Regions from separate parts of the Lactiplantibacillus kimchii genome, predicted to be linked through region 3. Evidence: predicted binding sites of a transcription regulator. Region 3 holds the regulator's gene; each other region holds the start of a gene.
The links. Region 3 encodes LexA, which represses DNA repair genes until DNA is damaged. Its sites were predicted from a motif close to CNAACANNTGTTNG; they were not measured.
Positions count from the first base shown of each region.

Region 1: C5Z26_RS09300 (ATP-dependent DNA helicase) is a predicted target of LexA. The motif match lies at 4,722-4,735, and genes of this name have one in related genera.
Region 2: C5Z26_RS01545 (replication-associated recombination protein A) is a predicted target of LexA. The motif match lies at 2,520-2,533, and genes of this name have one in related genera.

Region 1 is NZ_CP027194.1:1,915,155-1,925,110, reverse strand. It holds gene C5Z26_RS09325 (CPBP family intramembrane glutamic endopeptidase) at 1-141, shown strand, start outside; gene C5Z26_RS09320 (excinuclease ABC subunit UvrA) at 195-2,441, opposite strand; gene C5Z26_RS09315 (acetate/propionate family kinase) at 2,535-3,743, opposite strand; gene C5Z26_RS09310 (hypothetical protein) at 3,919-4,284, shown strand; gene C5Z26_RS09305 (hypothetical protein) at 4,336-4,569, shown strand; gene C5Z26_RS09300 (ATP-dependent DNA helicase) at 4,773-7,154, shown strand; gene C5Z26_RS09295 (hypothetical protein) at 7,144-7,860, shown strand; gene C5Z26_RS09290 (sce7725 family protein) at 7,857-8,771, shown strand; gene C5Z26_RS09285 (glycine cleavage system H family protein) at 8,817-9,191, shown strand; gene apf (aggregation-promoting factor) at 9,397-9,956, shown strand, end outside.
Region 2 is NZ_CP027194.1:284,296-294,251, reverse strand. It holds gene C5Z26_RS01555 (HAMP domain-containing sensor histidine kinase) at 1-248, opposite strand, end outside; gene C5Z26_RS01550 (response regulator transcription factor) at 248-934, opposite strand; gene C5Z26_RS01545 (replication-associated recombination protein A) at 1,133-2,476, opposite strand; gene gndA (NADP-dependent phosphogluconate dehydrogenase) at 2,587-4,023, opposite strand; gene rpmF (50S ribosomal protein L32) at 4,257-4,436, opposite strand; gene C5Z26_RS01530 (YceD family protein) at 4,494-5,045, opposite strand; gene C5Z26_RS01525 (nucleotidyltransferase) at 5,180-6,325, opposite strand; gene C5Z26_RS01520 (class I SAM-dependent DNA methyltransferase) at 6,335-7,069, opposite strand; gene rsfS (ribosome silencing factor) at 7,066-7,422, opposite strand; gene yqeK (bis(5'-nucleosyl)-tetraphosphatase (symmetrical) YqeK) at 7,447-8,064, opposite strand; gene C5Z26_RS01505 (nicotinate-nucleotide adenylyltransferase) at 8,048-8,683, opposite strand; gene yhbY (ribosome assembly RNA-binding protein YhbY) at 8,697-9,011, opposite strand; gene yqeH (ribosome biogenesis GTPase YqeH) at 9,021-9,956, opposite strand, start outside.
Region 3 is NZ_CP027194.1:610,471-620,426, forward strand. It holds gene C5Z26_RS03045 (HAD family hydrolase) at 1-25, shown strand, start outside; gene C5Z26_RS03050 (D-2-hydroxyacid dehydrogenase) at 156-1,154, opposite strand; gene C5Z26_RS03055 (GIY-YIG nuclease family protein) at 1,239-1,511, opposite strand; gene C5Z26_RS03060 (tRNA1(Val) (adenine(37)-N6)-methyltransferase) at 1,501-2,253, opposite strand; gene C5Z26_RS03065 (lysophospholipid acyltransferase family protein) at 2,366-3,001, shown strand; gene C5Z26_RS03070 (YneF family protein) at 3,022-3,258, opposite strand; gene C5Z26_RS03075 (DUF896 domain-containing protein) at 3,356-3,595, opposite strand; gene lexA (transcriptional repressor LexA) at 3,750-4,382, shown strand; gene C5Z26_RS12705 (DNA alkylation repair protein) at 4,407-4,700, opposite strand; gene C5Z26_RS12710 (DNA alkylation repair protein) at 4,610-5,059, opposite strand; gene C5Z26_RS03095 (hypothetical protein) at 5,198-5,803, shown strand; gene C5Z26_RS03100 (hydroxymethylglutaryl-CoA synthase) at 5,852-7,021, opposite strand; gene C5Z26_RS03105 (hypothetical protein) at 7,067-7,441, opposite strand; gene C5Z26_RS03110 (TMEM175 family protein) at 7,615-8,175, opposite strand; gene C5Z26_RS03115 (sugar O-acetyltransferase) at 8,346-8,906, opposite strand; gene C5Z26_RS03120 (putative bacteriocin export ABC transporter) at 9,024-9,680, opposite strand; gene C5Z26_RS03125 (DUF1430 domain-containing protein) at 9,670-9,956, opposite strand, start outside.

The DNA of each region.
Region 1 (9,956 bases), 1.1 Mb from region 3:
CATACGCAACGTGCTTTAACCTTTTCTGTGCAGACGACCATCATCTCATTAATCCTAACTGGTGGCTTTTTCATCGTCGTTGCCGCAGTCGTTTATTGGCAAATTCGGCACGTCACTATCGAAGAACAATTACTCGTTTAAACTAGAAAGTCCACTTATATCAACGCTAATCGCTGATATAAGTGGACTTATTATTAATCTAACTTTAAATAGTGGCGTAAATGTTGGGCGGTAAATGACTTCGGTACAGTCAATAACGCTTTAACTGGGCCTTCAAACAGTACATGTCCGCCATACCGACCAGCGTGTAAGCCCATATCAATGACCCATTGGGCTTGGCTGATGACCGCTAAATTATGTTCGATAACAATCACCGTTTTATGTTGGGCGACTAGTCGCTGTAAGAGCACCAACAAATCGGCGACATCGGCCGCATGCAACCCAGTACTGGGTTCATCTAAAATAAAGATTGGATGGGTATCTTGAGTCACGAGACTTTTGGCCAACTTCAAGCGCTGTAATTCACTACCCGAAAAAGTCGCTAATCCCTGGCCTAGCTTAATGTAGCCCAGCTTCACATCAAGCAAGGCCTGTAACTTAACTTTCAAACGGGGTTTCACTAACGTAATTGCTTCGGCAGCTGTCAGTTGCAAGACATCATCAATATTATAACCATGCCATTTGACCGCTAAAGCCGTCGCATTGTAGCGGCGACCATGGCACGTTGCACACGGTTGGTCGCGGGTGCCCTGATAAGCGGAATCTAAGGTCATCATACCCGTTCCATGACAGGCCGGACAAGCCCCCGCACCATTAAAGCTAAACAACGTGCTTGGTTCTCCCGAGGACTGGGCAAAGAGTTGCCGTAAGGTGTCAAAAATACCCAGATAAGTCAGCACGTTCGACCGCTGGCGCCCCGGCATCAGACTTTGATCAAATACCTTGGCTCCAGGATATGCTGCTGGAAATAACTGTTGTATGAGAGTCCGTTTGCCCGCACCCGCAACGCCAGTCACAACCGTTAAAGCCGCTTTTGGCACGCGCACCGTCGCATGATGCACGTTAAATCGGCTGACATTCGTTAAAGCATAAAAAGCGTTAAATGGCCGCTCCTCAGCTTTAACCGACCGTGCTGCCCGTAAGCTTTGCCCCGTAACAGTTGAACTTTTAAGCAATTCTGCATAGGTTCCGGTAAAGGTCACTTGACCGCCAGCGTGCCCAGCCCCCGGGCCTAATTCAATCACATGATCTGCATGCCGTATGATAGCTGGATTTTGGTCAATTATGACCACGGTATTCCCCTGATCACGTAGCTGTCCAAACACCCGATTAATGCCAATTAAATCTTCGGCATGCAGGCCAGCACTAGGCGTCGTTAAGATGTACAAGACATCCGTTAACGGACTGTTTAAATATTGAGTCAGCTTAAGCCGCTGAATTTCACCACCAGCTAAGGTACGTGTCGCTCGATTCATGGTCAAATATCCCAAGCCAATTGTTAGCAAATTAGCCAAGCTTTGTTGCAGGTTATGTAAAACTGAGACAACATGGTCATCATAGATTGTATTAATAAAGGCCAATAATTCTGTCACCGATAAATCCACACAATCGGCCAATGACCGACCGTTCACTTCCGCTTGCCGGACATGGGCATTGACCCGGGTGCCACCACAAACTGAACAGGCTTGCACTGGCATTAAAGTCGTCAATCCTTTCACGGACTGACCCGTGGCTAAAGCCTGCTTAATCATTGGTATCACGCCCACATATAGCGCGGTGGCCGGCCATTCAGCCGTTGGTTGGTCTGGTTGACTGCCCTCATCATACAATAAGCGTTGCCACTCGGCCGCAGTATAGGTGGCTAAAATTTGATCGTTGTCAAAATTACCAGCAGCCGTATAACGATTAAACAGGTCGCCACCAGGCTGAAATGCTGGCAGTTGAATAGCACCCGCGTTCAGTGATTTCGTCCAGTTAATGAGCCGGCGCACCTCAAGTTGTGGCTCAACACCGGTCCCCAAACATTGTGGGCACCAGCCAGTCGCTTGCTTGAAAGAATAAGCCCCGGCCGGTCCAATTGCTGGTTGCGCTAGCTGCGCAAATAACAACTGTAAGCCTGCATAGATTTCAGTCACAGTTCCAACCGTTGAGCGGTGCTTCAATGCTAACGGTTTTTGATCAATCACAATAGTGACTGGTAACTGCTCAATTTTGTCTACGACTGGCACGACCGCAGGCGGTAATTGCGGTTGTCCTAGCGGTGTCGCACTCCCTTTTAATAACCGCTGCGATTCTGCCGCTAACGTCGCTAATATCAATGATGATTGACCAGCGCCGGCCACCCCAGTCACGACCGTAATCTGATGTTTAGGCAACTGGACATTAATATGTTGTAAATTAGTTGTACTAGCACCTTGAATCAAAATATCCGTTGCTAACATCCCTACTTGCCCCCTATTTTACGTCATCGCACAGCAAAAGTGCCCCACAACCTTGTGAGGCACTCAAAAACACTGATTTTAGTTTAACACATCTTACTGCGGCATGGGCGCCCGATGCGTCAACCGCGCGACATCCCGGACAATCATTAATTCTTCATTCGTTGGTACGACCATCACGGTAACTGGCGCACCGGCCTGACTGATGACTTGTTCTTTACCATGGATTTGATTCTTTTCTTCATCCACCGTAATCCCAAAGTAACCCAGTTGTTTCAAGATACGTGACCGCATCGCAAATGAATTTTCACCGACCCCCGCCGTAAAGACTAACGCATCAATACCGTTCATCTCAGCGATATAACTGCCGACATATTTAACCACGCGGTTGGCAAAAATTTCCAAGGCGAGTTCTGAACGTGGCCGGTCATGCTTGGTCTCATCCAAGTCCCGCATATCCGGTGACAAGCCAGAAATCCCTAACAAACCGGATTTATTATTCAAAATATCAATAAAATCCTGCACGTCCGTAATGCCTAAATGCCGCATTAAGTAGGGAATCAACGACGCATCAATATCACCAGAGCGGGTGCTCATGGTAATTCCTGCCAATGGCGTAAAGCCCATTGACGTATCAACCGCCTTACCATGATCAAAAGCCGTAATCGAAGCGCCGGAACCTAAATGCAAGGTGATTAACTTCAAGTCCGCTAACGGTTTGTCTAAAAGTTCCGCCGTACGATGGGCAACATAGCGATGGCTAGTCCCGTGGGCGCCATATTTACGCGCACCAAATTTTTGATAATAGTCATAGGGAATACTGTAGAGATAATTTACCGCCGGCATCGTCGCATATAGTGAGGTGTCAAAGACCGCCACTTGGACCGTCTTTGGTAATAATTGCTGAAAAACTTCAATATAATAAGCTTGCGTTGGATTGTGTAACGGCGCATATTCAGATAATGCCTTAATTTGTTTTAACGTCGTTGGGGTAATAATTACTGAATCTTTGAATTCTTCCCCACCGGCGACGATTCGATGACCGACCCCAGTAATTTCACTCAAATGTGCCAGAATGCCGTCACTCTTTAGCCGTGTCAAAACCATGGCGGCGGCTTCATGAACATCAATCTTGGGTTTCGTCTCTGAATACTTCACCCCGTCCGCCTTTTTAATCTCAAAAACTGAATTAGGTAAGCCTAACCGGTCCACCATCCCAGAAGCGATGACCGTTTCAGCTGGTAAATTAAACAACTTCCATTTCAAAGTTGAACTACCAGCATTAATTGCTAATACTTTTGCCATTATGCGATTTCCTCCATCCATCATCAAGTGTGCATACTGTTAGTGTAACCAATTATGGATACGCTTTCAATAGCACGTTGAAAATGGCACCATTTTGTTCATCTGTTGACGCATATTATTTTTGCCCCCGCAACGGCTACGGTATAATAGCCTTAATGAAAGCGAGGGGATTGAGATGGCAAAGCAACCTTTTCATTGGACCATCAGTAACTTATTTGCAACCGTCCTATTAGTCGTGGGCGCTGGCTTATTAGTCATCGCCCTCCTGACCCAGTTTGGTACCCGCCTAAGTGTTGAAGCCACCGTCACAGCCGCAATCTTATTCCTAGTAGGGCTCATCTTCTTTAAGCCCACACCTTTCTGGCTGTTAACAAGCACAATTGGCTTGATTAGCTTATGTGCCGGCTATGCCGCTTACTTCAGCACACCTTACACTTGGCTAGGCGCCATCATTGCCACCGTTGTCATGGCTGGTATTGTGAGTTACGGCTTCAATCTTGGTCAAGTCATGAAACGGCGGCACAGTCGTTGGTATCAATAAGCGTATGCCGTAAAATTAGTCAGACCTTTGTCGCTAGACTGAGGTCTATTTGTGATGGTTTTGCAAAGCTGGCTGGAAATCATTGTCACCCGCGTAGAATACTTAGAAATCAAAATTTATCGATTGGATGGGATTAACACGAAAAATATTATTTTTGCATTTGAGCTTATTTTCATTATCTTATGGTTATTTTTGGGACCACATGCGACCGTACTAAAAATAATTGGTATCGTTGTGATCATCGCAATTTCTCAACTTGCACATGTCCTTTTGAAAGCTCGCTAATTCGTTGCGTGTTATTTTGATAGCCGAAACGGGCTGCAAAAGGCAGCTACCTGGGCTTAGCTACGCCAGACCGCCGATGCCTAGGACGCATCAGCGGTCTGGCTAGGCTATGCTCGGTGGCTGACCGCCTTTTGATGCACTCTTGCCGAAAGCGAACGTCTGTTTTATAATTAAAGCCAATCAAAATCAGAAAGGCGTTGCGTATGGCGACTAAAATTGGGATTCGTCAACTCGTTGAGTTCGTCCTGCGTAAAGGCGACTTGAACGAAATTAAAAATAGTCAAAACACCGCCCTCGCTGGTGCAAAGATTCATCGGCAACTGCAAAGTAGTCGATCGGTGGATTATCAAAGCGAGGTTTATCTTAAAAAAAATGTGACAATGGCGGGCACCGACTACTTAATTTCAGGTCGCGCCGATGGCATTCAGACCACGGATGCTGGTACTCTAATTGAAGAAATCAAAACTTCCGACCAAGCCTACGACGACTTAACTGATAACACTCGGGATTTATATTGGGGCCAAGTTCAAGTTTACGGCTACCTCTTCTTACAAGACCATCCAGCAATCGACCAGGTCACGTTACAACTCACTTACTTTCAAGTTATTAATGAAAAAATCACTAAAACTCAACGGATTTTGACCCGCGCTGAACTGGCAACTTTCTTTAAAAAATTGATTACCGAATACGACTATTGGCTCACCTTGCGAGCTAATTTACGTGACCGGCGCAATGCTTCCATCAAATCACTGCCCTTTCCGTTTCCAGCCTATCGGACGGGCCAACGTGAATTAGCTGTCGCCGTTTACAAGGCCATTCGCTTACAAAAGCGCCTTTTCGTCGAGGCCCCCACGGGAACCGGTAAAACTATTTCTACCTTATTTCCAGCGATTAAAGCCTTAGGTGAAGATACCATCGAACGCTTATTTTATCTAACAGCCAAGCAAAGCACCCGCCACGTTGCTGAAGATGCAGTGACCTTAATGAGCCACGATGGCTTAACGTTAAAAAGCATCACCTTAACGGCTAAAGATCAGATTCAGTTTCCAGAAGAACGAGACGTGCCGCCAGAAGAGAATCCATTCATGCTGGGCTACTATGACCGCCTAAAACCGGCCTTAAAGGATCTATTGACGCATGAAGACCAGCTAACCCGTCCTGTCATTGAGACTTATGCTCGGAAACACACGTTGGACCCGTTTGAATTTTCACTGGACGCGGCCCTATTTTGTGATGTCATTATCTGTGACTACAACTATCTATTTGATCCCTTAGTTTATTTACAACGCTTCTTCAGTGAGTCCGATGAAACCACCTTTTTCTTAGTCGATGAAGTCCATAATCTGGTTAGTCGGGCCCGTGATATGTATTCAGCGACCATCAGTGACCAACCCATCGCGGCTTTATTAAAGTTAGCCTTACCAGACAAATCCCAAGCTAGCGACGACTTACAACAGGCCTTGAAAAAAGTGCAACGGTCCTTTACTCGCCTCAACAAAGTGCTCTTAGCGGATGACATCACCTCACAAATTGCGATAGAACCACCTGAAAAATTATTAAAGACGTTGCGAACTTTCAATGAATTTGTCAGTGATTGGCTCCAACAGCAACCGCCATCCGAGCGCTTAAACGCCGTTCGTGATTATTTTTTTGCAAGTCTCACTTTTGTTAAAATCGGCGATTTATATGATGGTAGCTATCAGACACGCCTTGTCCGTGACGGGCATCATATCACGGTTAAGGAACTTTGCCTCGATCCGAGTGATTTTTTAGACCAATCGCTAAGCTTAGGTGCTGGTGCCGTCTTATTTTCAGCGACTTTATCGCCAATGGCCTACTATCAAGACGTGTTGGGCGGGCAAGCTAACAGCCTCGCCTATCAATTGCCCTCACCATTTCCGCCTAAACATCAAGCAATTCTGGTCACACAGTACGTCCAAACCACTTACCATGAACGTGCGCATAGCGAGGCCGCCATTATCGCAAGTCTGCATGCGTTGGTAACCGCTAAAACAGGCAACTATCTGATTTTCTTCCCATCTTATGGTTATCTCAATCAGCTAAAAGCCGCTTTTGAATTAGCCTACCCAGCTATCCAGACAACCGCCCAAACGACGGGCATGGATGCGACCGCTCGGATCACTTTTTTAGCCCAATTTAAAGCCGAAGCGACTGAAACATTAGTTGGCTTTTGCGTTTTGGGTGGCATCTTCTCTGAAGGCATTGACTTACGCGGCGACCGCTTAATTGGGGTCGCTATCGTTAGTGTCGGCCTGCCCGGAATAAGTGCCGAAACGAATCTGATTCGCGACTACTATGACCATAACAACGGTAACGGCTTTGCCTACGCTTATCAGCTACCCGGCATGAATAATGTGTTGCAAGCAGCGGGGCGCCTGATTCGCAGTAGCCATGATACCGGCATTATTTTGTTACTGGATCAACGTTTTGCCAGCCGGCGCTATACTGAACTATTTCCACCGCACTGGCAATATTTCCAACGGATTCAATCTGTCCCACAACTCACCGCCACGATTGCTAATTTTTGGCAAACCACTCAGGGAGACCACACACATGAAAACTAAATTAACCCGTCAATTAGAAAGCACCCTTTACCATTACTGCCTCGACCAAGGGGCCTACGTGGTTGAAGAAGTCTCAATGCCAGCTGATCAGGGCATTGTCGACACTTTGAGCTATCAACAACTGGCCGATGGGCAGGTTGAATGGCGCTGTTACGAACTAAAAGTGACCAAAGCTGATTTTCATTCCAAAGCCAAATTATCCTTTATTGGTAACTATAATTATTTCGTGCTGCCCAAAAAACTTTACGATGAAGTTGCCGCCGAAATTCCGGCGCATATTGGGGTCCTCATTTATCGGGCCTTTGACCAACGCGCCTTGGACTTGGCGCCCGCACCGTTAACAACCCCAGGCTTTTTAACCATTGCTAAAAAGGCCCAGCATCAACCATTACAAGTTGACGCTGGCCCGCTGACGAGTCACTTTATTGCTTCCTTATTTCGTGAAGTCGATAAAGCCAAACGGGTCAAAAAAGGCCTGGCCTTGTATTCTGATGACCAACTTTTCAAAGCGCTTAAACAACGGGCCCAAGTCGGCTACGACATCTATCACCCTGATCAAAATCTCTATGATCGATTCGTCACCGACCTCCAGACCGACGCTGTTACTGCCCTTCAAACCGAACTAGATGCTCGGAATGCTGAGTATCAAGCGCTGCAATTAAAGTTGCATGCCTTAACACAGCCCAACTTAGAGGATCGCTTATGACAACTTATTATCCTTATTTGCGCGGTCGGATGTATGACTTGCTAGCTTTAAAAGCGCTATGTGAAAGCCAGCAGCTAGGCCCGCATATCATTCCCATAATTGAACCTGTTCGCGATTCCAAGGAACTCCAACAAACGGTTCAGGTCTTGTTAGCAGCGAAACAACCCTTTAGTGTCATTGCCAACCCCCAAGTGAGTGTTTACGGCTTGAATCACACTAAGTTGTATCCCTTACCAGACCTCACCAGCGCCCCATTCTATCATCCAAGCGCCATTTTAGCGGCGGATTTTAGTGCAGACTTTTTAACCACTACGCCTGGTCAGACGAGCCTCTTGATTGCGCCCAACTATCCGTTGCTCAAGACTTACCAACGAACAGCAGTTTTAAAACAAGTCGCCGGTATCTTGATTCCAAATGAAGCCCGCCTTCATCAAATAGCTGGCTCACGGTCAATTTTGTTAACTGATTCGCTCACCTTTTGGCCCCATGTCGCCGACTATGCCCAGCTAACCGATGACTATTTTGCGCCTGCTAATTGGCACCAAGCACCCCTGGGCTATCAAGCCTTTGGGGACTATTCGATGGTCGGTAGCGTTTACTTTGATAAAGGCTTTCCCGCTCGTGCAATTGCAATCCACGTGATTTACGTGACGCCGACTGGTTGCTTACGAATTCACCATTTTGTTTCCGCTAGTAATGATCAGCGGGGCGGTCAAAAGCAAAAGTTTTTCGAGGCCCTCACTAAGTTGATTACGTGGGCGCCAACCCATTTAACTGGCCTTAACGCAACGCCGGCCTTAGCTGAATTAATGACGTATGCACACCAACCTAAATTTCCCGGTCTGGGACCGATTAAAAAATTAATGTTAATGCATCACCTGCAACTGATGAATCGGTTATTAGCCGATTAGGCAAGCATGTTATACTTAAACGAATTAGAAATCGGAGGTTACACCATGCCAGAACATTTACCTGTTTGGAAGACCGTCTACTTATGGTACAAAACTGATTACCAAGAACGCCACGAACTGATGGCTTATGGCGACCTGTGGTTACAGTTAAAATCACGGCAACGATTAGTCCTCGGCCTAACGACAACTGGTCAAGCTGAACTGGGGACCATTACCGCAGTCACCTACGCTGCTGTTGACCAACACTTGGCAGCCGGCGATGACTTAGTGACGATTATTGGTACTAAGGCGACCAAAACATTAACCCTCCCCGTCAGTGGTCACTTAAAATCACTCAATCAGGCCGTTTTAACTCAGCCGGACCTATTAAACGGTAAAGCTGAAAAAAAACGTTGGTTAATCAAGCTAAAAGCTGATTAATCTAAAATTAATCACTCGATTAGTCCCTAATATTACAAAAGATTACAAAAAGTGGCTTATATTACAAACGCACCGCCAATTCGTAAAATGATTGCTATTCGTTTGTTACAATTGACGGCTATACTATGAGTTAACTAAGGTGCTTGGGATGTGTTTCGGGGCCAAGCAAAAACTCGGACTAAAAAAATAGGAGTGACCATTACTTATGAAAATTAAGAATGTTTTATTATCTACTGCAGCAGCCGCATCAGGTCTTTTTGCTATTGGCGCCACCGCTCAAGCCGCAACCGTTACGGTTAAAGCTGGTGACACCGTCTCAGCAATTGCTAACGAAAATGATACGACCGTTGCCGCCATCGAAAAAGCGAACCAATTAACTAACGTTAACTTGATCTTCGTTGGTCAAAAGCTTGAAGTCAACGATACGACTGCTACTACCACACCAGCCACAAGTACCACGACGCAAACTCAGACCCAATCAACAACAACGACCACACCTAGTCAAAACACGACTACACATAGCACTAGCACCCCAGCGGCAACTACTCAGAGTACCACGACAACTGCAACTAATACTAGCAGTAACACGAGTTCATCTGATAGTTCTGCTAAAGCTTGGATTGCCAACAAGGAATCTGGCGGTTCATACGGTGCCCGTAATGGCCAATACGTTGGTAAATACCAACTAAGCGCTTCTTACTTAAATGGTGACTACTCAGCTGCTAACCAAGAACGCGTTGCTAATAACTACGTTAGTTCACGCTA
Region 2 (9,956 bases), 330 kb from region 3:
AGTTTTTCGGCGACTGATTTAATGGTTAAGCCTTTGGATTCAGTTCGCAAAGATTGTTGAATAGTGCTTACGGCACTCGCAACGTCACGTTGTTCTTGGCGTAATAAGAGGTTCGTGAAGCTCTTATAAACCAATAATGAAAAACAAATAAAAATGAGCGCGGTCCCAATTGCGGTCCCGAGCGCCCATTTCCATTTCAACGACCAACGTTTTGGTTGCGTTGTCTTGGCAGTTGTCGTGTCAGTCATTACGACCGAATCACATATCCTGTCCCACGAACAGTTTGGATGTAGCTCTTTTCGCCTGGTCGATCAATTTTATTTCGTAAGTAACGAATATAAACATCGACAACGTTAGTTTCAACTTCAGATTCATAACCCCAAACTTTGTTTAACAAGACGTCACGCGCTAAGACGACGTTGATATTTTCCATTAAGGTCAATAGCAGTTCGTATTCCCGCTTCGTTAAATTAATCACTTCATCGCCACGTTTAACGACTAAGTTCTCTTTTTCAATCGTTAAATCTTTATACGTTACTGTGGTTTGTTTCGTACTCTGTTGTTCACTTTCGAGATCAATCCGCCGTAATAAGGCCCGTAAACGTGCCAATAATTCTTCAATTGCAAACGGCTTAACAATGTAGTCATCTGCCCCATGATCTAATCCAGAAACACGATCGATGACTGAGTCACGGGCCGTCATCATAATAATTGGGGTATTTTTAACTTCACGGACCCGCCGACAAACTTCCAACCCATTTAGTTCAGGCAACATTAAGTCTAAGAGAATCGCATCAAAATCTTCGGCTAACGCTGCGTCCAAACCTTTACGACCATTATATTCAACTTGAATGTCGTAACCTTCATGCTTTAATTCTAGTTCGACAAAGCGGGCCAGATTTTTTTCGTCTTCAATAATTAATATTCGACTCATTTACTTTTAGTCACTCCTAATATTCAACTTATCTAACAACCAACCTGTTCCGAGTTAAATGAGAACTAACTGCACGCAACAGGTACAACATGTTATTTTACCATGAATTTGCTAAATTTCCTACTGTCGAAATTTAGGCCAGCCCTCATCTAAATCTCATTCTATCAAGAATCTAGTTAAATGCAATCGATAACAACGCTAATTTTGCGACGATGGTGCCGGATGGTTGGCATGCCAACGTTTAATCGCTGCCAGGCGTTGTTGCCAACTCTTTTCTTGGCCCTGGTCCGTCGGCGTATAGAACGTCTGCCCCATTAATTCTGGTGGCATCGTCGTCATTGCCGTTAATTTATCTGGATTATCATGAGCATATTCATAATGCTCACCATAACCTAAGTCTTGCATCAATTGCGTCGGTGCATTCCGAATTTGTAATGGCACGGGCAGATTACCCGTTGTCTTGATGGCTTTTTTTGCCGCAGCTTTTGCCATATATAAGGCATTTGATTTCGGCGCCAAGGCCAAGTAAGTGACCGCTTCGGTTAAATTAACATCGCATTCTGGCATCCCAATAAGTTGGCACGCTTGATACACCGCGACTGTTAACGGTAAGGCTTGCCGATCGGCTAATCCAACATCCTCACTCGCAAACCGAATCAACCGCCGCGCAATATAAATTGGCGATTCACCGCCACCTAGCATCCGCATCAACCAATAAATCGCGGCATCCACATCACTATTGCGCATCGACTTATGCAAGGCCGAAATCAGATTAAAATGTTCTTCGCCATGTTTGTCATAACGCAATGATTTCGTATTGATTAATTGATTTAAACTTGCGGCCGTCACGGTGACCTGCTGATCTGCCGTTCGTTCACCATTTAGGACCGCCATCTCAAGCGTGTTCAACGCCATCCGCGCATCACCGTTAGCAAAGTTAGCGATCAAGGCCAACGTATCCGCCTGCAAATGAACCGTCAAGCCTGGAAACCCTTGCGGATGGGCTAACGCCGCTTTTAAGACCTGCTCTAAATCCGCTTCGGTCAGTTCTTTTAAGACTAAGACTTTGCATCGTGATAATAACGCCGCATTAATTTCGAAAGACGGATTTTCGGTAGTCGCCCCAATTAACGTGATACTTCCTCGTTCCACATAGGGCAAAAAAGCATCCTGTTGCGCCTTATTAAACCGATGAATTTCATCAATAAACACAATGGTTTTTTCACCAAAGTCCCGATTAGCTTCTGCGTCATCCATAATTTGGCGAATTTCTTTAATCCCACTAGTGACCGCGCTAAACGTCATAAAGTGGGCCTGCGTTTGTTGTGCAATAATTTCTGCTAAGGTCGTCTTGCCGACCCCCGGTGGTCCCCAAAAAATCAGGGATGGTAACTGGTCTTGCGTAATAAATTGTCGTAACAACTTACCCGGCCCCAACAAATGGTCCTGGCCTTTAAATTCTGCTAACGTCGCCGGTCGAACACGATAGGCTAATGGACTATCGGTTGACCGGTCTGGATTGAACAACGATGCTTGCTTCACACGCCCACCTCATTTACGCATAGTTAATAAGTCTAGTTTAACGCAAACAAACGTTCGACACAAAAAAGTTGCAGCCAAATGACTGCAACTTTTCAGATTAACATTAATTTTTATTGTTCTTCATACCAAGTGTAATGGAAAGCCCCTTCGCGGTCAGTCCGTTCGTAGGTATGGGCACCAAAGTAATCTCGTTGCGCTTGTAATAAGTTAGCTGGCAATACTTCAGCCCGATATGAGTCATAGTATGACAACGCAGCGCTAAAGGCTGGCATTGGTACACCGGCTTGAACCGCTAAGCTTAAAACATCACGCGTTGATTGTTGATACTTCGCAGCAATATCTGTAAAGTAATCATCCATCAACAAGTTGTTTAAGTCAGGCTTCTTATCAAAAGCATTGGTGATATTTTGTAAGAATTGTGCCCGGATGATACAACCAGCACGCCAGATCTGTGCTAATTCACCAAACTTCAAATCCCAACCATAATGTTCAGCAGCAAAGCGTAATTGTTCGAAACCTTGCGCATAACTCATGATTTTGCTGAAGTATAAGGCTTGACGAATTTTCTCAACTAATTCTTCTTTAGCTGGTAACTTAACGTCATTCTTAGGACCGGCAAGCTTCTTAGAAGCGGCAACCCGTTCAGTCTTCATCATAGAAATGTAACGCGCATAAACCGCTTCAGTGATCACTGATTGTGGGACTTGGACGTTCAATGCATCTTCGGAACTCCACTTACCAGTTCCTTTGTTGTTCCCACGGTCTAAAATCATATCAACGATTGGCTTCGTCTTGTCAGCACCCAAGTCGTCTTTACGCGATAAAATATCTGCGGTAATTTCAACGAGGTAACTGCTTAATTCACCCTTGTTCCATTCGGTGAAGACGTCAGACATTTCATCAACTGATAGGCCAGCGACGTTCCGCATCATGTTGTAACTTTCATCAATTAATTCTTCATCACCGTATTCGATCCCATTATGGACCATCTTAACGTAATGACCGGCACCGTTAGCACCGATATAAGTGACACAAGGTGCGCCATCTTGAGGGGCCTTAGCAGCAATCTTTTCTAAGATTGGGGCAACTAAGTCATAAGCTTCCTTTTGACCACCGGGCATCAATGAAGGGCCTTGTAAGGCGCCTAATTCACCGCCAGAAACTCCCATACCGATAAAGTTAATCCCAGACTTGTCTAAGCGGGCATTTCGTGCCATCGTGTCATTAAAGTTGGTATTCCCACCATCAATTAACACATCGCCTTTATCGAGCAATGGCAATAATTCATCAATGACGGCATCGGTTGGTTTGCCAGCCTTAACCATCATGATAATCCGCCGTGGCGTTTCCAGTGATGCAACAAAGTCAGCGACGTTATAGCTTGGAACTAATTGTTTGTCCGCATGATCCTGAACGACTTTTTCCGTCTTTGAACCCGTCCGGTTAAAGATGGCAACTTTATAGCCGCGGCTTTCAATATTCAAAGCCAAGTTCTTGCCCATAACGGCCATCCCAATGACACCAATCTGTGGTTTTTCATTACTCATTAGTTGTTTACCTCCCAAATTTTACTACGTGCTAATCGTACCAAAAAAATGCTTTTAATAAAAGGATATTGTCGTGATTTATAAAATTAATTTCATTAAGTTTCATTCTTAGAGAAATTAATTTTCATAGTGAACCACAAAAAAACTCGCCGCAGCGAGTTTTTAAATCCGTCTTGTAAAGAAAAGTAGTATGCGCCATGGCCGCGATACGCCTTTTCATCAACTAAATCAAATTAGTTGTTTACTTTAACGATTTCTTTACCGTTGTAGAATCCACAACTTGGGCAAACGTGATGTGAAACTCGTAATTCGCCGCAATTTGGGCAAGCTGACAAGTTTGGGGTAGCCAATTTAATATGACCACGACGGTTGCGTTTACGCATCTTAGATGTTCTTCTCTTAGGTACAGCCATCAACGAACACCTCCTTAAAATAATTTCACAAATGTGATTTTGATAGGTCTAACTAACTTAATCCTTAGTTTCCTGATCAGGGAACAGGTTTTTCAACTTAGCTAAACGCGGATCAACAGTTTTATGTTCTGTAGCTTGCTTGGCAAGGTCGTCTTCACTGAAGACTTCCCAACCGTTACCAGTTGGCAAAGGTTCACCATTCTGTTCAGCTTCAGAAAGAATCTGCATGGGGATGTGAATTAAAATATTATCCTCCACAGCGACATCAAAATTCAAAATATCATCTTCCGGTAAAATAATTACCGTATCATCCTCACCGAACTGATCTAAATCGGCTCCTTGAGGCACATAATATTCCGTTATTTGAAAGGCCAGTGGCACCAACACCGGCGTCAACGACCGGGTTGACGGTAACGTTAACGTTACTGTCACGGCCGCTGAAATTAGCACATTACCATGATCATATGACAAGTAACCCTTAACTTGGGCTGCCTCGGCGTCAACAATCTCAGGATAACGCGTCATCAGGGCGTCTTTTAAATCCAGTGCTTCATCAAACTGAAGTGGTTCATCCCGGTAACTTTTAAGCTGCCCTAACGACCATTTCATTTAAAAACCTCCTAATGCAACGTGATAAATTATACCTGTGTAAAAATCCTTTGTCAATGTTTTTTCCTTGACAGGTTAAAAAGCCCGCCATTGGTCACTACCATAACAGTTCCCTACGAGCCAGTCAACCGATATTATCGTGCTGATTGTATCCATGGTCGGCGATACAGATCTTGTGATTGACCATTAATCATTTGATAGACCCGCCCGGCCCGATAATCTAAAGCTAACTCATGTAATCGTAATTTTTTGTTGATTTTAGTATATAACGGTAACGACAACTGCGCTTTAATTTGATGTAAATACTGCTGTCCAGTCGGCGTAAATCCAAGTACCCGCACATAATTATGCTGTTGTGCAGCCTGAACCTCAGCATGCGTTAATTGTAGTAACGCCGCCGTTGCCACGCGTTGTAACCGGGTATAAGTATACCGTTTTGACTTAACCAAGCTGATAAACGCTGGAAAATCAGTCGCAGTTTGAGCCATCTCACGCATCCGATATTCCAGACCCTCGGCCATTTGATCATAAGCTCGACTCTGGGCCACACTCCCCGTTAAAAGCTGGTAGCGCAGGTACGGCCAAAAGTCAGACCATTGTTGTAGTCGTTGCGTTTTCAGTGCCTGCAACGTCACGGCTGGGACGACTGGTTCAATCGCCGGCCAAGCCTGTTTAAAGGCCGCCTGTCGAATCGCCGTTCCACTGGCAAAATGCCCAGTGGGCGAAATCGACATATCATTATGCCCGGCAACTTGCCGTTTAATCGGGACCAGCTGCAAGGGCCGACCTAACCGTTGATTCGCAACTGCATAGCAGAACCCTAATAAATCATTAGACTGATTTAGTGTGACCCCCGTCGCCTGCTGTAACGCCGTATTAAACTGTGTTGCATACGTCGCGTTGTACTGCTTAAACGCAGCTTGAGTCTGAGGTAACGCCGTTGATAATTGATCAAAGTCCAATGCTGGATGTTCCGTCCCAAATACTAAGCTGTCACACTGCAACGCCGCTAATAGTTCGACCCCACCCTGCGCAAATAAATGTGCTGGTTGTGTCGCAAAAAAGACGGGTAACTCTACCACTAAGTCAGCACCAGCAGCTAAGGCTAATTGTGTGCGCGTCCATTTATCTAAAATAGCTGGTTCGCCACGCTGTAACCAATTACCACTCATTACAACAACAGTACAATCAGCCTGCGTTTGCGCCCGGGCCTGTTGTAAATGGAACTGATGTCCATTATGCAGGGGATTGTATTCAGTTATGACCCCAACTGCTCGCATCCATTTCACCTACTTTTGGCATTCAAAGAACCAGCGGGTCGTTTGCTCGTTAGGGGCTGCTTGACCAAAGTCAGCAGTCACTTTAACTTGACTGAATCCCGCCGCTGCTAACGCCCGTTGATAGTCCGCTAAGACATAAGTGCGTTCTTGATGGAGCTCACTCACTTCATCAAACGCGTCTTTTTCAGCATTCCAAATAAAGAAACTCAAGTCATGCTCCGCACTATGCGCAACTTCACCCGCATAACTGGTCCACATAAAGGCCCGTTCTTCATCGCGATAATTGTACATATAACCTGGATAGACGTCATCGGTTTGATGAGGCGTAATAACATCGAATAAGAATTTACCCGTTGCCGTTAAATGCGCGGCCACTTGTGTAAAAGCTGTTTGAACTTGGGCTAAATCTGGTAAATAACAAAATGAATCGGCAAAACAAGTGACCGCTGAAAACGTGCCTAATTCGGATAGATCTAACATATTGCCTTCCAATAATGGCATTGCCACTGCCGCAGCTTCGATGTGCTGCTGGGCTAAGGCCAACATATTATCGGACAAGTCTAAACCGGTGACGTGGTAACCCGCCTGGGCCAATAACACACCGAGCCGACCGGTGCCACAAGCAAGTTCCAGAATTTCACCGTCCTGCTGAGGTAATTCACGACGCACAAAATCCAGCCATTGCTGGTACATGGCTGGATCGAAAAGTTCGTCGTAAAGTTCGGCAAACGTTTGGTAAATCATGCGTTAACCCATTGATCCACCGCAACTAACGGTGCATCGGACCATAGCTTTTCTAAGTTATAGTGTTGCCGCGCATCCTTTTGGAAGACGTGTACAATCACATCACCGGCGTCAACTAAAATCCATTCACCAGCCGTTCGACCTTCAACACTCTTAACGTCAGAGCCGGCTTGCCGGATTTCACTCACAATGTTATCCGCAATGGCTTGGACTTGTCGCCGTGAATCTGCTGATAAGACGACAAAATAATCAGCCATCAAGCTAACTTCGGCCACATCTAAGGCAACGATATCTTCGGCACGTTTATCATCGGCCGCTTTAACTGTTAATTGTAATAATGCTTTGCTTTCCATGTAATTCTCCCTTTAAATAATAACTTAATTGTTGGGTACCGTCCCGACACCACCGACCCACGCATTATATGTTGCCAGCGTGGCGGGGTACACCGGTGCACCCTTAGTGACTAGATAGTTCAACGTATGTTGAATCTGATAACGAACCCCAGCTGCAAGTGATTTTTTAGTCAGTTGCCGTGCTTCATCAACACCTGGAAAATCGCGTTGTGGTTCAATAAAATCAGCCATAAACACGATTTGCGCTAAGGTGGACATGTAGGGGGCGCCAACCGTGTGCAAGCGGACCGCATTTAGAATGTCTTCATTATAAATGTGCAACTCTTGCTTAATTAATTCGGCACCTACTACACCATGCCAAACCCCATTGCCATAAGCCAGCAAAGCTGGATTCAGACCACGCGTTTTAATAATTTTGATGAATGTTTCTGCTGGCCGTTGCTTCGCATAATCATGCAATAAGCCGGCAATCGCCGCTAATTCTGGGTCAACCCCATTAGCTTGTGCTAACTCACGTGCGGTTTGTTCGACACGTAAGCAATGCTGGTAACGACTGTCAGTCAACTGTGCCGCAACCTTCGCCATCAATTCAGCGTGCGTATACGGCACCAAGTTAGCCTGATACTCAATCGGTTTGCTCATATAAGTGATGCTCCTTAATATAGTCGGCAACAGCGTCAGGCACTAAATACCGAACAGTGTGCCCCCGACTAACTTTTTGGCGAATCTGTGTTGAACTAATCGCCACTAAGGGGGCATCCACCCAGATGACCGGATATTGACTCGTGGTGGGATAACTAGCCCGCTTGATACCCACAAAAGTGACTAATTTTACTAAATCATCAATGCGATACCAAGTATGCAGATACGCTACCATATCCCCACCGATAATAAAGTAATATTGCACTTCTGGATGTTGGGCCTTTAAAGCCTTAATTGTATCATACGTGTAGCTTTTGCCACCACGCTTTAGTTCGGCAGTTTCTAACTTGAATAACGGATTACCAACGATGGCTTGTTGCACCATATTAGCACGATCTTTAGCGGCAATCGTAGTCTTTTCATCAACATGTGGCGGCTGGGCATCTGGCATGAAGCGAACTTCGTCCAAACCTAATTGGTCCCCCACTTGTTGGGCCATGATTAAGTGACCAAGATGAGGAGGATTGAAAGTTCCACCTAAAATGCCAACCCGTCGCTTTTGAATATCGGTCACTGTTTCGGCCAAAACTTTGGTCGCCGTTTGACTAACCGTTTTCACCCAAGATTCCTCCTTAAAGCTTGTCAACTTGCAACGAATAATGCCGTAAATCGGCGTCACTCGCTGGCATGTATAACACTAAAACACGACCAATCGTTTGAACAACTGTAATTGGCGTTTTAGCTTCCACAGCAGCTTTAACTTCAGCTGTTGTGACCTCTGAATTTTGTAAAATATTAACCTTAATTAGTTCACGCTTGTCGATAGCGCCCGTCAATTGCGTTAACCACTCGTCAGTCAGTCCATTTTTACCAACTGCGAATAAGGGCCGCATGTGATGCGCCGAACTGCGTAAATAACGTTTTTGTTTACCTTTTAAGTTTTCCATTAACTTCTCCTATTTCCTATTAATCATTGCTGGGCGGGTCAAAACATCGACCCCTTTAGGTGCCCAGCCAGCTAATCGAGTTCCGGCCGGGACTGTTACCCAACCCAGACCTTCAAAGACAACATCACTAATTTCTGTCGTCTTAAACTCATGCCGCACCAATGGTGGGAAATCTTTGATTGCATCACCAGTTGGCGGTGTGATCAATTCGCCGACATGTTTCGTATAAAAGTTTTCGGCATTCTCCGTCCGTGTTCGGTGTAACGTTAAATTATTATCCGCATACACGATACCAGCTGGTTTAGCCGTATCCACAATATCCAACCGAGCCACGCCACCTAAGAATAACGTCTGACCATTGCCTAATTGATAAGCCTTGGGCCGGATTTCTTTTTGTGGTGAGACCAATTTCAAGTCATCACCACTCAAGACGTGCGCCATTTGTTCGGGATGAATAATCCCTGGTGTGTCGACCATCTTATGCCCATCATCTAATGGAATTTCGATCTTATCCAACGTCGTGCCGGGGAACCGCGACGTCGTAATCAAGTCTTTCAAACCGGTATTATTCGCAATAATTCGGTTGATTAACGTCGACTTACCCACATTAGTCACCCCAACAACATAAACATCGCGACCGCGACGATACTTTTCAATTAGCGCTAATAATTCGTCAATTGAATGGCCTTTTTTCGCACTAGTCAACGCAACATCGACGGGTTTGATGCCTTGGGACCGAACCTGTTGCTTCATCCATTCCCGTAACTTAGTCCGTCGTAATTGGCGTGGTAAGACATCTTCTTTGTTCCCAACCAATAGCACCGGGTTACTCCCGACAAAGCGTTGTAGCCCGGGAATAATGCTCCCATTAAGGTCAAAAATATCAACAACATAGACAACCAACGCATCGGCTTCCCGAATCGTCGCTAAAAGATGTCTAAAATC
Region 3 (9,956 bases):
GCTAGCACAAGCTGCGACAGTTTAAACACCCTACTCAGAGCCTTGGCGAATTTGCCAGGTTCTTTTTTTCGACCTATTCTATTAGACCAATTTCATGCTATGTACAAAAAAACGTCCGAATCAAAAGATTCGAACGTTTTCATCTTCAAACGAGCTTAGTCAAACTTAACTTGCGTATCAGCTTTACCAGTTTCGATGAATTGTTTGTTGTTGTCCATTGAGATGTGCACCATGTTATGAACAGCAGTTTCAGTATAGAAAGCTGTATGTGGTGTAATCAAAACGTTGTCGCGGTTGAACAAGTTCATGAAGACCTTGTCATCAATCGTTTGACCTTCAAGGTCTTTGTTAAAGATCTTAGTTTCGTATTCATAAGTGTCAAGGGCAGCACCGGCAACTTTGCCACTGTCTAAAGCCTTGATCAAATCTTCTGAATCGATAAGAGTCCCACGAGCAAAGTTTAAGATGTAAGTCCCATCTTTCATCTTACCGAAGGCATCAGCATTTAACATGTGATAGTTATCCTTCAAAGCTGGAACATGTAACGTAATAACATCAGCTTGGGCGTATAATTCGTCTAAGGTGTCAACGTACATTCCTTCTTTGTCAAGTTCAGCATTACGATAAACATCGTAACCGATAACCTTGGCACCGAAGCCTTTAAAGATGTCAATTGCGGCGCGGCCAATCCGGCCAGTACCGATAACCCCAACAGTCAAGGTGTTTAATTCCTTGCTGATGTTTGGTGCCCAACGGAAGTCTTGGTTAGCTAACTTCTTGTTGAACTTAGGGGTTTGACGTAGTAATTGCATCAATTGGGTAACTGATAATTCAGCAATGGCACTTGGTGAATATGCAGGTACGTTAGAGATGTTCAAGCCACGTTCCTTAACAGTTGGGACGTCGACATTGTCAACCCCAACGTTACGAAGTGAGATGTTCTTAACACCTTCGTCAGCTAACTTAGTTAAAACAGCAGCGGTGTAATCCTTTTGTTGGTATACATCGGCGCCATCAAAGCCCTTAGCCAATTCGGCAGTCTTTTCGTCAAGTAAGTCTGGGACTAACTTAACTTCAACATCGGGATGTTCTTCCATCCAAGTCTTAAAGAATGGACGTTCGTCATCACGTACAGCATATGCAATAATTTTCATTACAAAAATTCCTCCTATATATTGATACATTAAATATTATAACAGTAAATGTCAGAAATAGAATGACTATTTATGAAAACTTTGTTAAATTTCCACACCATGTGCTGCTAAATACCGTAGTTTAGCCATTCTAGGTTGATGTTTAAACGCATATTCGGCCTTTAAAGCTGACGACTTATCTGCAAAACACTCGTGATAGATCATTTTTAAGGGGCGGCGTGTTTTAGGCCGAGTGTATTTAGCCCCTTTGCCGGCGTTATGCGTTGCTAACCGGCGCTCCAAATCATCAGTAAAACCCCCGTACAACGTTTGATCTGCACACAACAACACATAAAAATAGTACGCTTTAGTCGCCATAAAGTAACTGTCGCACCTCTTTTCCATATGTGCCATCTGCTTGATAAACAACGACTGGTGGTAGAATTCGGACCCCATTTGAACGCCCATCCTTAATCATCTCAACTAACACCATGTTAGCTTCACGATCAGCCTTGGGATGAACAAAGCGAATCCGTTTCGGCGCTAATCGGTGCTGCGCCATTGCTTGGAATAACTCATCCAACCGATCCGGTCGATGCACAAAATACGCTTTGCCAGTCATTTTAAGTAAGTCACTAGTTACCGTTAAAATTTGAGCCAAATTAGCTGAAATTTCATGGCGGGCAATTGCTAAATGTGGATTAGGGTTCTTTTGACTTTGAGGCTGATCTTTAAAATAAGGCGGATTGCATAACACCACATCAACCGAATCTTTGGCAATTTTTGTCGTCACTGTCAATAAATCCTGATTCAACACTGTCATGCGCTCAGTAAGTTGGTTTAGTTCAATACTCCGTTGCGCCATATCCGCAAGCCGCGGTTGTAATTCAACTTCAATAATTGCGCTATTGGTTTGTTGACTCGCAAATAACCCCACGGCACCATTGCCAGCGCACAGGTCAACTGTCAGCGTTTTAGCACTACGCGGAACCTGTGCAAAAGCTCCCAGCAAAACCGCGTCTAATGAAAAAGAAAACACTTGTGAACTTTGAATAATCTGAATATCTTTACTATATAATTGATCAATGCGCTCATCGGCGCGTAATGGGACCGTCGTCATCCAAATAGCCTACTTTCAAAAAAATATCAGTGTCAGCATACCATAATTTGCTTGCAGAAATTAAGATTATTCGTCATACTATGACCAATAACCAATCGAAAGGAAGTTTGCGATGTTTTATTCATTTATGCGGGGACTGGTACGGGGGTTAGTTGCTATCATTAATGGCAATACCCACTATCAAGGTCGCGAAAACTTACCGCAAGGCGCCTATATTCTAGTGGGCCCTCACCGCTCATGGTTTGACCCGTTGTTATACGCACTAGCGGGTAGCCCCATGCAATTTAGCTTCATGGCTAAAGAAGAACTTTTCAAAAATCCGATTTTACGTACCATTTTAACTAAGGCCAATGCTTTCCCGGTCAATCGCCAACATCCAGGCCCTTCAGCGATTAAAACGCCAGTCAAATTTCTCCGTAGCGGTCAACTATCGCTAATCATGTTTCCATCCGGAACTCGGCATTCCCAGGAACTAAAAGGTGGCGCAACCGTCATTGCTAAAATGGCTGGCGTCCCCCTTGTTCCCACAGTCTACCAAGGACCATTAACTTTTGGCCGTTTGTTTAGTCGCCGTCGCATCACGGTCCGTTTTGGTAAGCCTATCTATGTTGATCGTAAGTTAAAGCTCGATGAAGCTGGTCAAAAGAGCATCGAAACGCAAATGCTTACTGCTTTTGATGACCTCGATAAAAAAATTGATCCGAATTTTCATTACGTTGATCCAGCCGAAAAAAAACACGCCAACTAAGGCGTGTTTTTTATTAGCACTTATTTGCTGTCATTTTTAGCCGAAGCCTTCATTGAGTTAAGCATTTGATGCAATTTCTTTTCGGATGGGCGTTGACCCATTTGCATCATCATGCTGCGCAACATTTCTTCACTAATTGGTGGATTTTGTTTTAAGTAGTTTTGCATATAGTGTCGCGCACCAAAGAAACCACCAGTAATCCCAACTAACACACCAACAAGCACGATTAAGATCCAAATACCAGTAGACACAGTCATTCCCCTCCTTTATTACCGTATTCATTAAACTAGTCTACACAAATTACTTATAAAAGAAAAGGAAAATTTGTCAATTGACAAATCTTCCTTGAAACGCTTAATCATCGCGTAAGCCACGGTCACGTTGAACCTGACGAACCTTTTCAGGTGTCACTTCTTGACCATCTTTATCATAAACTTGTAACATTTCAACTTGTTGCCGGAATCCGGCCCGAAATTCTTTTAAATATTTTTCACGTAATTCTTGGCGTTCAGCCGCTTCCAGCTCAGTTAACCCTTCTGCCTTGGCCTTGTGTGCCAATTCATTAATCCGGGCAAGTAGCTCTTTTGAAATCAATCCACTCACTCCTTTCAAAAGCAAGAATAGAATACACGATTTTTGACCTTAAATCAATTCTCAGGGTTTGTCAACCGAACATTTGTTTGAAAGCCGTAAAAAGCTATGCTACAATTGAAATAATAATTATGAAATAAAAAAATGAGGTGCCAAGATGAGTAAAACATCAGAAAGCAAACAAATGGCCGTTCTACGTTTTATTTATGAACGCGTCAATGAAAAAGGTTATCCGCCAACCGTCCGTGAAATCGGCGAAGCCGTCTCACTATCTTCAACATCAACGGTCCATGGTCATATTTCTAGATTGGAAAAAAAGGGCTTAATCGAAAAAGACCCTACCAAGCCACGGGCTATCGAAGTGACAGCGGCTGGTTTTGAAGCTTTAGGCGTCGAAACGACTCCCCATCAAATTCCAATGCTCGGCACGGTAGCCGCTGGGCAACCGATTTTGGCGGTACAAGAAGCTACTGACTATTTCCCAATTCCAAAAGATTTGGAAACTTTCGGTGGCGATTTATTCATGCTCACCATTCGTGGTGAAAGTATGATTAACATCGGCATCTTAAACGGCGACCAAGTTATCGTGCGCCGGCAAACAGCTGCCGACAATGGGGATATTATCATTGCAATGACTGACGAAAATGAAGCTACTTGCAAACGATTCTTTAAAGAAGCTGATCATTATCGGCTACAACCAGAAAATGATGCGATGGCACCAATTATTCTAACCAACGTTGCTGTCTTAGGCAAAGTGGTTGGGTTATATCGCGATATGCTCTATCAATAGTGGTTCATCGACCGGTGACGTTGGTTACCGGTCTTTTTTATTGGTTAAATATTTACTGCCTTCACGCATTGCTAGTGGTGATAATACATGTGACGCAATAAATTGCGTCACCCAAGCTGGATTAGTTTTGCTATAATCTCGTAATGCCCGACCAATCGCTTTTTGAATAAAAAATTCATCATCAGTTCGATTGGTTAGAATCGCCGTCGTCAAATAGGCCTGATCAGTCATTTGCCGGCGGCCCAACTGTAAGATAATGCCAACCCGCCGAAGCCAAAAATCTGATGCTTGTATATATGCTGGCCCCAATTCTGACAATGCTGCTGTTGCTCAATGTAAGTCGCCAACAGTTTACGCCAGCTATCAACGCTATCCCACCAGGCATTATGTGTCACCTGTTGCCGACACCACTCATACTGACTTGGTGTTAAGCGACGTACATTTGCTAAGGCCAAATCAATCGCAACATAGTGATACTCTCGAAATGGTTGCCCATAATAAAACACTAGCCAATCCTGTAGCTCAGTTGACGTCAACGTTTGACTAGTTTTAAGATATGGCTGCGTTAATTGCCGTCGTTCACCCGCTCGCACACCTAAAAATTTGAATTGATGTCGCATATAGGCGACCATCGCTGCTTGATTAGCCGGTTGCACCGGTAAAAATAAATCTGGCATGCTATCTCCCCCTCAAGTTGCTTACTAACTTATTTAATATTAATGCTGCTTTTTTTCTCAGCTGATCTATTCTTAATGAGTTGAACGCTGGTTGAATGGTATAATGGTTACACTAATTTTATACAGGGAGTTGTTGACATGTTATTTCTAGCCATTATTGGCTTACTAGTTTTCACAATGGCCATCTTTTCAATCTTTGCCGCTCGTCAAACTGGCGGTGGGTGGAAAACCTTTGCAATCATTGCCGTAATTAGTGCTCTCACAATTGGTTATGCTGTTTATAAGCTACCATTTTGGTCCCATAATCAAGCTACCGCCGCACGATCAAATTCGTCAGCTCGTCAGAGTTCAGCAAAACTTAGTTCGTCACATACCGTTTTTAATGAAGACACCACTAAAAAAGCGGCGGCTACGATTAAACTAAAAGAAAACAACATCCTCAAACAATTAAAATCAAATTATCATACGATTGGTACTGTCACTTTAGATCGAACAACAAAAACCTTTACTGTCAACCCGACAAATAAGGACTATGTTCAGTCATTAAAAACAATTCAAAAATATCCGGATAAAAACCAAAAAGCTCGGACAACGATTACGACAAATTTTCAAACACTCTCGAGTTCAATTCAAAAAAACTTAGCAGTAGGTTATACCATTCGTCTCATGCAACCGGAACAACCTGATAATACCCTATTGAGTGTTAAAGACGGTAAAATCATTATTAATCAATTACAAAAATAAGTAAAAACATCATTGTAGCCAGTTATTGCTAACTACAATGATGTTTTTTTACCCCCGTTGATCACGATATTGTCGCTGTTCTTGCTTCTGACCGGTTAAGACAAAGCGATGTGGATCAGTCGCATAATCAATAGTCTGATCCGCAGCTTGCCATTGCAATTGATGTGTAAACAGGTCCTCATAAGTGGCAATATCAATTCGTTGTCGCCGAGCTAATCGCTGAGGGAGTCCCAGGTCCACGCCGTGTTGATAATTAGCTTGTAACCGCCCAGTATAGAATTCACCCTCAGCACCTGAACCATAACTAAAGAGCCCAATTAAGTCATCCGCTTGCAAATTGGCATCTGATACTAACAAAGACAATAAACTTAGATATAGTGATCCGGTATACAGATTACCCACCTGTCGATTTAAAGCTCGCGCAGCTTCAAAATGGGTTAATAAGGCGGCTTGTTGCGTCGTATCCGCCAAAGGCAACACTGACCGCAACGCCTTGAGACCCATTTTTGTATATGGCAAATGAAATGTTAATGCCTTAAAATCAGCCAAAGTTCGTTGCTGTTCTGTTAGATGCGTTTTAAAGACATCTTGAAAATAATCAATGTAAATATTTGAGGAATATTTACCATCAACTAATGCCTCGGTATGATACAGTGGCCGCCAAAAGTCCATGACATCTTGGCTCAAGACAACCGCGTCATCATTCAAGGCCAACACTTGCGGATTAGCACTGATCAACATTGTAACCGCGCCGCCACCTTGTGTCGGCTCGCCAGCTGTATGTAAGCCATAGCGGGCCACATCCGTGCCGATTACTAATGCTTTCTTATCTGGATGCACCTGCACATGATCTCGTGCAAATTGAACACCAGCAGTGGCGGCATAACATGCTTCCTTTAATTCAATCGTGCGCACCCGCCTTTTAAGTCCCAACAACTGTGCCACATAAATTGCCGCCGCTTTAGAATTGTCTACTCCCGATTCAGTCGCAACAATTAGTAAATCAATCGCATCAATGTCAGCGGCTGTCAACATCGGATAAGCCGCATTAGCTGCCAAGGTAACCGCATCCTGACTTGGCGGAATAACCGCCATCTTGGCCTGTCCAATTCCTATCAAATATTTATCAGGAGCTTCATTACGAGCGGTCGCTAATTCGGCCATATCTACATACAAGTGTGACGTTGCAAAATGCAACTTATCAATTCCAATTTTCATGTTATTCCTCCTTTTTGTTAGTTACAATCTTCAGGGGTTGATTACTTATCCAAGTCGTTTAAAATCTGGATTACTACCGTTTTTGTAACATGCAAATGCTTGGTCCGATTCGTGGTGAAACGTAACTAAAATTGCTGGCGTCGCCCAAGTTGAAGCTACCCAAAAAACAGTATCATCAAAATCGCGGTTATCATTGGGATATCGATAATAGCCTTGCTGTTCATCCCAAATTGTGCCGTGCGTATTGAGCCAATCTTCGGCCAAGCCTGCTTGTACTACTGCCATGACATCATGATTATCACGAATTAGTGCCGCTAATCGCTGCCAGTCTAACTGCCAATGATGCCGTTTAGGTAGCTGATAACGAGTCCCTAACGGCGTATGCTGTAAGTTAATCGTGGCTAATTCAACAAAATCCATGCGCTCACCTACTCATGCTTCCATTTTACTCGAAAACAGGTTGATTTGAAATAACTGGAACATAAAAAAAGACACCCCAGTAAACCGGGATGTCTTCTTGGAGAAGCTGAACCATCAGCTTCTGGATTAAAACGAGATACGTGACTACCTCTTCATTAGAATACCACACTTACTTACGCTTTACCATGGAGTTTAACCCACATTAGCGAATTAATAATCGTTGAGATCAAGGCAAATGGCGGCCAAAACCATAAAATCACCAAATTAATCACATTATTCACTAACGACCAACGGTTAATTTTACGATTGTCAGCCGCTGCGCGGATTAATACAGTATTTTCTGCATTGGCGCGTACTAAGGTTGCCGTTAAAATAATAAATGAGATATTAAATAGTGCAATAACAATCGAATACAGGAACGCTGCTGGCACCGAAAATAGATCTGTCCCAAACCAAGCCGTGGTCGCTGGTACTAACGAAATCCACAACAACATATTCATACTAGCCCACAAAACTCGATTATCAATTTTTTTAACGGCTTGAAATAACCGATGATGATTGACCCAAATATTAGCTAGCAAAATAAAACTAATCAGATACGCTAAAAAAGCCGGCCCCATTTGGGCGATGCCATGCCAACTATGTTGCGCTGGTAATTTAAGTTCTAATACTAAAATCGTGATTACAATTGCAATCACAGCGTCAAAAAAAGCTTCTAAACGATTCTTTGTCATCTCACACCTCTAAAATTAAATGGTTAACTCAGCGCATACTAGACCTCAAGCGGTTAACTTAAACTGCCAGTATTAATGCCCTTATTCTCTATAGCATACCATGTTAACTTTATCAGTAACAAAATAACTTAGCTTGGAATCAAAAGTTGGTTACAGTTAATCCCCCTTTTTTAAGCTTCTAGGGATTTAATTACCTTAGCCGGTACGCCAGCAACGATAACATTATCTGGCACATCCTTAGTCACGACAGCCCCCGCAGCGAGTACCACATTATTGCCAATTGTCACCCCTGGCAAAATTGTCACGCTACCGCCCATCCAGACATCATTACCAATCGTAATCGGACTAGCTTGCGCTAGATATTGCCGACGACCGGCCGCAGTTAACGGATGATTGACTGTATAAATACCAACGTTAGGCCCAATCATAACATTATTGCCAATCGTAACTGGTGCCATATCCAAAACTGTTAAATTATAATTGCTTAAGAAATCATGTCCTACTCGAATATTTTTTCCATAATCACAATTAAATGGCGCTTGCACCGACAAATGGTCACCATAAGAACCCAAAATAGCCTGTATCTTTTGCACTTGTTTAGCCGGTTCCGTTGCAGAGATCGCATTAAATTCCTGACATAATTTGGCAGCTCTGGCTTTACGTGCCGCAACTTCTGAATCAGAAAAATCATACCATTCCCCTGCTTTAAGTTTCTCAAGTTCACTTTTCATATAATCAGTCCTTTCATAACTAGGATAACTCTTACAGTTAGGTCTAAGTCAAATAACTTATCGTTGCTCGTAACGGTTAAGCGTTTGTACGTCTTGCAAAGCTATCATTTCCATAGATCAGAAAGCTGCTAAATCAATAATTTGGTCACTAATTTGTTCAAAATAATGATCATGTGAAACGACCACAACTGTCTTACCTTGTTCACGCAATTTTACGAGTAACTGGCCTAAAATCTCCCGATTCTCTGAATCTAAGGCACCAGTTGGTTCGTCAGCTAAAATTAAGTCTGCTGGCTTCAAGAGTAGCCGTGCCACGGCCACTCGTTGTTGTTCACCACCAGAAAGTGTATAAATTTTGGTTTTAAGATGACAATTCAGTTGAACATCCTGCAAAGCCTGCACCTTAAGTTTTCTTTTTTCCGCTCGACTCACCTTGACATAAGCTAGGCCAATATCCAAGTTCTGACTAACTGTGCCATCATCAATCAAGCCAAAATTCTGGAAAAGATAACTGATTTTAGTTCGACGTAATCGTAATGCGGCTGTTGACCGGCTGCTAGGCGCTACTTGACCAAACAACTTTAATTGTCCAGCATCCACTGATTCCAACAGGCCAATCATATTCAAAATCGTTGACTTACCGGCACCGCTTTTACCAAAAATAGTTGTCAATTCATGGGAATTAATTGACAAGTCCAAGTCGTCGAAGAGCACCCGCTCTCGATAATGCTTATTAACGTGCATCATTTCAACTGCGATTGGTTTATTTGTCATTTAAAAGCTCCTTCATATTCTGACGCTCTAATCTTTTAACTGTTAAACAAACGATGCCAAACTCAATAATTGTTATCAAACCGGTTAGCGCCCAATAATAGAAATTATTTTGATGCTGGCTAACTGTTAGATAACTCATTACACCTGCCTGGGTCATTAGCATTACCATTAAGGGATGATATGTTTTAAACAAACTATAGCCGTTGACGCGTTTAATTGTCAGCGAATTTTTATTAACTTTGAAATAGAGTAATGTGATATAGCCAGTTAGAAAGA